One region of the Kurthia sp. ISK08 genome, then DNA from elsewhere that is predicted to be linked to it. Evidence: riboswitches for the same ligand, from Rfam matches in the RefSeq annotation. Region 1 holds a riboswitch; the other holds the start of a gene.
The links. A riboswitch is a leader RNA that binds a small molecule or an ion and turns the genes downstream of it on or off. The one in region 1 is predicted to bind S-adenosylmethionine.
Positions count from the first base shown of each region.

Region 2: linked by a shared signal. The riboswitch ahead of ACKVQX_RS10990 (MetQ/NlpA family ABC transporter substrate-binding protein) and the one ahead of metA (homoserine O-succinyltransferase) in region 1 are both predicted to bind S-adenosylmethionine.

Region 1 covers NZ_JBJXHL010000003.1:165,657-171,016, reverse strand. Annotated here, with positions in the region: gene ACKVQX_RS07430 (GTP-binding protein) at 1-1,755, opposite strand, end outside; gene metA (homoserine O-succinyltransferase) at 1,861-2,769, opposite strand; SAM riboswitch class I at 2,842-2,954, opposite strand; gene ACKVQX_RS07420 (aminotransferase class I/II-fold pyridoxal phosphate-dependent enzyme) at 3,118-4,278, shown strand; gene ACKVQX_RS07415 (amino acid permease) at 4,326-5,360, opposite strand, start outside.
Region 2 covers NZ_JBJXHL010000005.1:178,765-184,124, reverse strand. Annotated here, with positions in the region: gene ACKVQX_RS10995 (pyridoxal phosphate-dependent aminotransferase) at 1-811, shown strand, start outside; SAM riboswitch class I at 900-1,014, shown strand; gene ACKVQX_RS10990 (MetQ/NlpA family ABC transporter substrate-binding protein) at 1,096-1,917, shown strand; gene ACKVQX_RS10985 (methionine ABC transporter ATP-binding protein) at 1,947-2,972, shown strand; gene ACKVQX_RS10980 (methionine ABC transporter permease) at 2,959-3,627, shown strand; gene ACKVQX_RS10975 (glycine C-acetyltransferase) at 3,936-5,135, opposite strand; gene ACKVQX_RS10970 (YitT family protein) at 5,297-5,360, opposite strand, start outside.

The sequences.
Region 1 (5,360 bases):
AACACGGAGTTGCAGACTACCTCGACCATTCGTTGAAGCAGCAAACTGAATTGGATAGTCACGCATCGTTGCGACTGGCGCAAGCCCTGTCATATACACCTGTTCACCCATAAATTGTGGTTCATCTACTTGTGCATGACGATTCGTTACATCTGTGACAATGCGTCCAAATAGTTCATGATGCACCTTCAATGAAAATGAATAATACGGTTCAAGTAATTGATTTTCAGCTTGTTCTAATCCTTGACGCAAGGCACGTAATGTCGCTTCTCTAAAATCACCACCTTCTGTATGTTTCGGATGCGAACGTCCTGTTAAAATCGTTACACGTAAATCAGTGATTTCAGAGCCTGTTAAAATACCACGATGCTTTTTTTCAATGAGTGATTGCTGAATCATATTTTGCAGTCCGATTGCTAAATCATTCGGGTGGCACTTGCTCATTACTTCAATTCCAGCTCCACGTTCATTTGGTTCGATTTGTAAATGCACTTCTGCATAATGCTTTAACGGTTCAAAATGGCCGTATCCTCGTACCGTCTGTTGAATCGTCTCTTTATAGATAATTGTCGGTTCTGTAAATGCAATTTGCTCGCTAAAGCGTTCTTCAAAAATTTGCTGTAGCACTTCTAATTGAATCTCACCCATAATATGAAGTGTTATTTTCTGTATTTCTTCTTGCCACGTCACACTAAGTGCTGGATCTTCTGCTTCTAACAAACGACAATATGCTAGTAACTCTTTTGGATGTAAGGCGCCTTCATAAACAATTTGTGTACGCATCGTTGGACGCAAATCTATTTCATAAGAAGGCGTAAATTCACCTACTCCCATACCAACTTTTGCTTCTTTCAAACCAATTATCGCTACCGTATCACCTGCTTCCGCTCGCTGTAATTCCTCAAATTTTTTACCGTGATATTTACGAATTTGTGTGATTTTAAACCAATTCCCACCACAGCGTACATCGTCTCTTACTTTCAACGAACCTTGATGAATTTTTATAAAAGCCATACGTTGATTTTGTTCAATGTGACGAATTTTATAAATCATTCCTTGTAACTCTCCCGATTTATGCTGTGGCTGGAGCAATGTATCTAGCACTTCTAATGCAAAATCGATGCCTTCATCTTTTAATGCTGAGCCATATAAAATCGGTGAAAGTTCTTGTACCATAAAAGCTTTTGAAAGCCTTTTTTGCCATTCGCTTTCGGATAAACTTTCTTCTAAATAGTCTTCTAAATATTGCTCATCTCGTCCTGCAAATTCTTCTATTCCTGTTGCCCAGTCATGAAATGGTAGTGCATATTCCATTAATTCTTGTTGAATTTCTTCTGTCACTGTTGCTGCATTGGCACTAATTAAATCCATTTTATTAACGAAAAACAGTGTAGGAATACGATATTTTCTTAGTAAACGATAAACTGTTTCTGTATGTCCCTGTACACCGTCTGTTCCGTTTAATAGAAGAATTGCCCCATCCAGTGCCATAATCGAACGCTCCATCTCTGCCGCGAAGTCGACATGTCCTGGTGTGTCAATCACCGTATAATCATTTTCTCGATATGTAAATGTTGCCTGTTCCGCAAAAACGGTAATGCCACGCTGTTGTTCAATCTCATGCAAATCTAAATGTGCATTTTGATGATCGACACGCCCAATGGTGCGAATACTTTTCGTATGAAAAAGTAATTGCTCTGAAAAGGTGGTCTTCCCTGCATCTACATGTGCTAAAATACCAATTGTTTTCTTCATTGTCTTTCCTCATTTCTTATCAAAGCGTCTCTACTATGAATTATATCATGTCCAATAATAAAACCATCTTCTTTCGAATATACACGAAAAAAGATGGTTTGCTGTTTATTCCCATTCATACGGTGTTTCTTGGTACACATAGTAATTCAACCAATTGGAGAATAATAGATGCGTGTGTGAACGCCAACGATTCAACGGTTTTTTCGTTGGGTCGTCGTTCGGGAAATAGTGTTTTGGTACTTGCGGTTCGATGCCCTTTGCAACATCACGATCATATTCTTGCTTTAATGTATCTGCATCATATTCTAAATGACCTGTAATCATAATTTGTTTTTCATCACGCGATACGATAATAAATGCCCCTGCTTCGTCTGATTCAGACACGAGTTCTAAATCAGGATGGTTTAAAATAGCCTCTCTTGAAACAGAGGTATTACGTGAATGTGGTGCTGTATATACATCATTAAATCCGCGAATTAACTTAACGGTACTATCATGCACGATGTGATCGAACACACCCGAACATTTTGAAGGTAATGTATATTTTCCAATACCATAATGATAGTAGAGTGCCGCTTGTGCGCCCCAACAAATATTCAAAACAGACGTGACATTTGTTTTCGTCCATTCCATAATCTCGACCATCTCATCCCAAAAATCAACTTCATGGAATTCAAATAATTCAATTGGCGCTCCTGTAATAATCATACCGTCAAATTTACGGTGTTTTACATGTTCAAACGTCGTATAAAATGACTCTAAATGATTTTTACTAACATTTTTTGATTCATGTGTCGCCGTATTTAAAAACGTAACATTTACTTGAAGTGGTGTATTTCCTAAAAGACGAAGTAATTGTAACTCGGTCTTTTCTTTTTCAGGCATTAAGTTAAAAATTAAAATATTTAACGGACGAATGTTCTGGCTTGTCGAACGCACTTCGTCCATAATGAAAATCTTTTCCTCTTTTAAAATTTCAGTTGCTGGTAGCCCACTTGGTATATTGATTGGCATGATGAAACTCCCCCTTTAAATATAAAAAAACCTCACTCTTTGATAAGAATGAGGCTACACATATGTATCCGACTCTTATCTATCAGAAGCATAATGGAGCTTCCGTAGGAATTAGCACCTTTCTGTTTTAAACAGAGGTTGCTGAAGCGTCATCGGGCCATTCCCTCGGCTTCTCTTGATAAGACAATATTGAATTATTAACTATCATAGCAGAACCATACTTTAATAGCAAACATTTCTGATAATTCAATAAAATCTCTCTTTTAAAAACGTAAATAGTGTTTTTAGCCAAATACAATATGGTAAAATAAAGAAGAAATAAGCGAATTAAAGGAGTGACACAACATGATGACGATGCATCGTTCAACATTAATGAATCAATTTCCGAAAGCCATTTTCGGTAGTTTAAAAGCTGCTGCAAAAAAGAAAGCGGCAACAGGCACAAAAATTATTGATTTAAGTTTGGGAAGTCCTGACTTACCACCTGCTCAAATTGTGCGAGAAGAATTAGCAAAACAAGCTGAAAAGGCTGATAGTTATGGCTATACGCTCGGTGGAACGGAGCGATTTCATGAAGCAGTTGCCAACTATTATCAACGTCGTAGTGGCGTGGAATTAGATCCACAAACAGAGATCATTCAAACGATGGGTTCTCAGGAAGGACTTGTGCACTTACCGCTCGCATTTTGTGATCCAGGAGACATTGTACTCACAACGGACCCTGCCTATGTAGCTTATGCAGCAGGCATTCATCTCGCAAAATGTGAAGCGTATGCGATGCCATTAACAGCTGAACATCAGTTTTTACCTGATTTTGATGCCATTCCAGAAGATATTTGTGCACGTGCGAAAATGCTCATTTTAAATCTTCCAGGGAATCCCGTTCCAGCAATGCCTTCTGTCGCATTCTTTGAAAAGGCGATTGCTTTTGCGAAAAAACATAACTTAATCGTCATTCACGATGCCGCCTACTCAGAATTCTATTTTGAAGGTACAAAGCCGCTTAGCTTTTTAGAAGTACCAGGTGCAAAAGAAGTGGGTGTCGAGATTAATTCACTTTCTAAGAGCTTTAGTCTTGCAGGCGCTCGTATTGCGTATATCGTTGGAAACGCTTCCGTCATTGAAACATTGGGCGAACTCAAATCACACCTTGATTATGGTACATTCCGTCCAATTCAAGATGCGGCATGTGTTGCACTCGACAATGCGGAATCAATTACAGATGAATTGCGTACCATTTTTTCGACAAGACATCGTGTACTATCAGAAGGTCTTGAAGCAATCGGCTGGGAACTCGCACCATCAGCTGGTGGTATGTTCGTTTATGCGAAGTATCCGCAACAACAAATGGATGACAAAGAATTTGTCTATCATGTCATTGAACAAACAGGCGTTGTCCTTGTACCCGGTTCAATCTTCGGTGCATCGGGCAGAAACCATGTACGCATCGCACTCGTTCAAGATGAAAAACTATTACAAGAAGCTGTTTCAAGACTCGCAACTTTATAAACAGAAAAAGTCTGAATCCCATCATCAATAAGGATTCAGACTTTTTATTATTCAAGCGGTGTTTCAGGTTCTGGTTGTAACAGGTCAACAGGTGCTTTTTTACGTTGTGTAAAGTAATACATAAGCATGACTGCCGCTACAATGACTGCTGTAAAGAGAATTTGAGAGCGCATACTTGGAATAAAGAACATCGCTACAGCAAGTCCTCCTACCATAATCATCGTGCCAATCGTTAAATACGGGGATAACCACATGCGTAATACAAGTTCATGTTCTGTCCCCTCTTTAATCGCACGACGACGCATAACAAGTTGAGAAGCTGCAATGATGAAATACATAATTAATGTAATCGCTGAACATGAATTGACTAAGAACATGAAGACTGCTTCTGGTGATACATAATTCATAATTACGGCAATATACGAGAAGAATGTACTCGCTAAAATGGCATAAACAGGTGCGCCGCGCTTATTCAACTTTAAGAAAATTTTCGGTGCTTGTCCTTCTTCTGCTAAAGCAAAAGACATACGAGATGTTGCATACAGTGCTGAATTCAGACAAGATAATACAGCAGTTAAAACGACAAAGTTCATAATTTGCGCTGCTGCTGGAATACCGACATAGTCGAGTACTGCAACGTAAGGACTTGTTAAAATACTCGATGAATCCCATGGAAGCAATGTCACAACGACGGTAATCGAACCGACGAAGAAGATCAGTACACGCCAGATGATTGAATTCGTCGCTTTTTGTACGGCATTCACCGGTTCAGCAGATTCTCCTGCTGCAATCGCCACAATTTCAGTACCCATGAATGAGAAGATGACAATGACAACACCCATCATGACTGCGCCAAAACCATTCGGTAAGAACCCACCCTGCCCTACTAAGTTCGTAAAGCCAACTGATGAAAAGCCTGGTACGATGCCAAAAATAATAAATGCACCGATTGCTAAGAATGCAATAATACTAACTACTTTAATTAATGAGAACCAGTACTCGAATTCACCAAAAGCCTTAACCGATACTAAATTTGTAACAGTTAATGTTAAAGTTAAGATTAAACTTAATAACCAAAGCGG
Region 2 (5,360 bases), on a different contig from region 1:
CGACTATTTATCAGGTGTCGCACTTAGTCATGTAAACTTTGAAACGATGCCACTTCTTGCTGAAAATCAGTTTTTACCTGATTATGCGGAAATTGCACCTGATATTTTAGAACGTGCAAAATTGATGTATTTGAATTACCCGAATAATCCTACAGGTGCTACAGCGACACCTGCATTTTTTGAAGAAACGGTACAGCTTGCAAAACAACATGACTTCGTTGTTATGCATGACTTCGCTTATGGAGCGCTTGGTTTTGATGATGTAAAACCATCTAGCTTTTTACAAACAGAGGGTGCAAAAGAGATCGGTGTTGAATTTTATACCTTATCGAAAACGTATAATATGGCAGGATGGCGTGTTGGCTTTGCTGTCGGGAATAAAGAAGTGATTGCAGGACTTAATTTGCTACAAGATCATCTTTATTGCAGCATTTTCCCAGCGATTCAAGTTGCCGCAGCACATGCATTAACAGGTCCACAAGATTGTGTAGAAGAACAATTGGCTGTATATGAAGCTCGTCGTGAAGCACTGATTCAAGCATGTTCAAAGGTTGGATGGTCTGTCACTGCACCTGCAGGTAGTTTTTTTGCTTGGTTAAAAGTGCCTGAAGGTTATACGAGTGAAGCTTTTGCAGATCTTCTCTTAGAGAAAGCTTCTGTTGCAGTTGCAGCAGGTAACGGATTCGGTCTACATGGCGAGGGTTACGTTCGCGTTGGTTTACTCGTATCGCCTGAACGATTAGTTGAAGCTGTAGAACGTATTGCACATCTACCTGAATTTTCGACTGTTTTCCGCTCGAAAGTGCATTAATTTTGTTTTCTCAAGAAAATAATGTTTGACTTTACTGAAAATTAGCTATAGATTGAATATATCAAATAGTTATATAAAAATATAAAATCTCTTATCAAGAGTAGCTGAGGGACTGGCCCTATGAAGCTCGGCAACCTTCCAATACATCGGTATTGTGAAAGGTGCTAATTCCAGCAAGATGACACAATCTTGATAGATAAGAGAGGTAAAACCAACACTTTCACCTCTCTTTTTGTTAAGAGAGGTTTTTTTATATGCTACATACAAAAAGGAGCGTTTTATTTATGAAAAAAGCAACAGGAATCGTATTATCACTTGTATTATCAGCATCAGTTTTAGCAGCATGTGGGAAGAAGACAGAAGATAGCCAAGCAGCAGCCGAAGATAACAAATTAGTATTAGGTGTAACGGGCGGACCACACGAAGAAATCGCAAAAAAAGCAGCCGAAGTAGCGAAAAAAGATGGTTTAGATGTTGAGATTAAAGCATTCTCTGATTATGTATTACCGAATACTTCTCTTGTAGAAGGCGACTTGGATGCAAACAGTTTCCAAACACTAACTTTCTTAGCGAACTTCAACAAAGAGAAAAATGAAAACCTTGTATCAGTTGGTACAACAATTTTAACGCCAATGGGTTTATATTCGAAAAAAGTGAAGAAATTAGAAGATTTAAAAGCGGGTTCAACAATCGCAATTCCAAATGATGCGGCGAATGGTGATCGTGCCTTACAAGTACTAGCAAGTAAAAAAGTTATTTCTCTAAAAGATACGGGCGATAAATTGGCAACACCGAAAGATATTGCAGAAAACAAAAATAAATTTAAATTTGTAGAACTAGAAGCTTCACAATTACCACGTCAATTAGACGAAGTAGATGCAGCAATGATTAATACGAACTTCGTTTTAGAAGCAGGCATTGATCCAAAAACAGCGCTACTACGTGAAAATACAGATTCACCACATATTAACGCAATTGTTGTAGAAGAATCACATAAAAATGACGCAGATGTGAAAAAATTCGTTAAAGCTTATCACTCAGAGACAGTGAAAAAATTCATTGAAGATGAATTTGACGGTGCAGTAATCCCTGTATTCGATAAGTAAACGGTTAGATTGAAAAGGAGGAGTCATCTATGATTGAGCTGAAAAATATTGAGAAAAATTTCGTTTCAAATAAAAAAGTCGTAACTGCTGTAAGAGATGTCAATCTTACAGTACCTGCTGGAGAAATTCATGGTGTTATTGGCTATAGTGGTGCTGGTAAAAGTACATTAATTCGTTGTGTGAATCTACTTGAACAACCATCAAAAGGACAAGTTCTAATCGATGGGAAAGATTTAACGAAGTTATCGGCATCTGGTTTGCGTAAAGTACGCAGTAAAGTCGGTATGATTTTCCAACACTTTAACTTATTAAAAACAGTCACAGTGTATGAAAATATCGCGATTCCATTAAAGCTAGCGGGTGTACCGAAAAAAGAATTAGATGCACGTGTACAAAAATACCTACAAATTGTTGGTTTAGAAGACCGCGCAACGAACTATCCTGCTCAACTTTCTGGCGGGCAGAAACAACGTGTCGCGATTGCACGCGCCCTATCACTTGAACCGACTATTTTATTAAGCGATGAAGCGACTTCAGCACTTGACCCAGAAACGACGGATTCAATTTTAGATTTACTCCTAAAAATCAATCGTGAACTTGGCATTACGATTTTATTAATTACACATGAAATGAACGTTATTCAAAAAATTTGCGACCATGTTTATGTGATGGAGAATGGTTCAGTTGTAGAACAAGGCTCGACAATTGAATTGTTCACAAACCCCCAACATGCGACAACGCGTAAATTTTTAAATACGATTTCACAACGTCAATTAAGTGATTCACTTATTGATTCCCTTCATGTAACAGGTGATGTGACGCGTCTTACATTCGTTGGTGCGAGCACAGGACAACCTGCACTTGCTGAAATTAGTAAACGTTTTGCAGTCACACCAAACATTTTAGCTGCAAATATTATCGAACTTAAAAATGGCATTGTCGGTAACATTACCGTTCATTTAGAAGGCGATGATGCAGCACGAGAACAGGCATTACAATATCTTGAGCAATCAGGAATTCAAGTGGAACAGTTAGGAGGTCTTGTCTATGCGTGAATTTATTGATCAATGGGGCGATATTTTATGGGAAGGTGCGATTCAAACCTTCCAAATGACAAGTATCTCACTTATTATTGCCATCTTAATTGGTATCCCACTCGGTGTAGCAGTCGTGTTAACACGTCCTGGACAACTTCTAGCAAATCGTTTTTTCTATCAAGTTTTAAATATTATCATTAATATTGTACGTTCAATTCCATTTATCATTTTATTATTCTTCATCATTCCATTTACAAAATTCATTGTTGGTACAACGATTGGTGTAGAAGGAATTATCGTACCACTTGTTCTTTATACAGCTCCTTATATCGCACGTCTAATGGAAACAGCTTTATTAGAAGTGGATCATGGTGTCATTGAAGCTTATAAAGCTATGGGTATGAAACGTGGACAAATTATTTGGCACGTATTATTACGTGAAGCACGTCCGTCGATTATTTTAGGTTTAACACTTGCGACAGTGAGCTTAATTGGCGCAACAGCTATGGCTGGTCTTGTTGGTGGCGGCGGTTTGGGCGACATCGCTTATCGCTACGGTTTCCAACAATATGAAACACCATTAATGTATGTTGTCGTTATCTTGTTAATCTTACTCGTTCAAGTATTACAAACTATCGGGAATAAATGGTCAGCCCATTTAAAAAGAGATTAGCGCTTCATTTTTACAAAGGGTTCAAAGCCGAAATCAATTGATTTCGGCTTTTTGTATGTTTTGAGATGAAGATTGAAAATGAGGTTTGGGACATTCGGGTGTCGATTTGGGTCACTCGTTGCTCGATTCGGGGCATTCGCTGCTCGATTCGGGACATTCGAGGGCGAAAATGGGGCACTCGCTGCTCGATTCGGGACATTCACCCGTCCAACCAGGACATTCGAGGGCGAAAATGGGGCACTCGCTCCCACTCGCCCACTCAAACAAAAAAGGCTTCGAAAAATCCGAAGCCTTCATGAATCAATTTATTATTTAATAATGTCTAGCTCTTTTCCTACTTTTTCGTAGATTGCGAGTGCATCATCTAACATTTCTTTTGTATGTGCGGCAGTTGGCATATTACGTACGCGACCTGTACCTTTAGGAACGGTTGGGAAGACGATTGATTTTGCATAGACGCCTTCTTCAATTAAGCGTTTTGAGAATTGTTGTGTTAATGTTTCATCCCCAATAATACATGGTGTAATTGGTGTTTCAGAATGACCGATGTTGAAGCCTAACTTTTGTAATCCTGCTTTTAAGTAGTCTCCATTTTCCCACAGACGATCATGTAACTCGGTTGAATCCATAATCATTTGTACTGCTTCCGTAATAGCTGCTACATCTGCTGGTGGTAGCGCTGTTGAGAATAGGAATGGACGTGAGCGCACTTTTAACCAGTCAATGACATTTTGTTTACCAGCTACATAACCACCGACAACACCGATTGCTTTTGATAATGTACCGATTTGGAAGTCGATTTCATTTTGAAGTCCAAAATGTTTTACCGTTCCCTTCCCTTTACCTGTAACGCCTGAACCATGCGCGTCATCTACATACGTAATTAAATCAAATTCTTTTGCGATTTCCACAATTTCAGGTAGTTTTGCAATATCACCATCCATTGAAAATACGCCGTCTGTAATGACCATAATTTTATTATATAAGCCTGATTCTTTTGCGGCTTTTGCTTTTTCACGTAAATCATTCATATCTGAATGGTTGTAAGCGATAATTTTTGCTTTCGATAAGCGACAACCGTCGATAATTGATGCATGATTCAGTTGATCTGAAAGAATCGCATCATTTTTATCCATAACAGCTGAAATCGCCGCCATATTACAGTTAAAGCCAGATTGATATGAAATAGCAGCTTCCGTCCCTTTGAACTCAGCTAATTTCTCTTCTAACTTCACATGCAAATCCAGTGTACCGTTAATTGTACGCACAGCCCCTGCGCCAACACCGTATTTGTCGATTGCTTTTTTGGCTACTTCTTTTAATGTATCGTTCGTTGCTAAACCTAAATAGTTATTTGATGATAAATTAATCAGTTGTTGTCCTCTGATTGTAATGATTGGACCATTAGGACCTTCTACTGAGTCGATTTCATTATATAAACCTTGTGTACGAAGTTGTTGTAAATTCTCATCTACAAATGCATTTAAAACTTTAGACAATTGAATCATCCCCTCTATTGATGTTACTGTCATTGTACCATAAGTCGTTTCATATTGTGCATTGGAAAAGAACGCAAACCGTTGATTTAAAAGGATTTAGAAGTATTCCAAACATACTGTACAACTCAAAAACACATTTGTTTGTATGCAATAAAAAAACAGAATGTGATTTACACATTCTGCTTCACTTCTTCTTCTACAACGACTACCACTTTTTCTTTTGTAAGATATTGA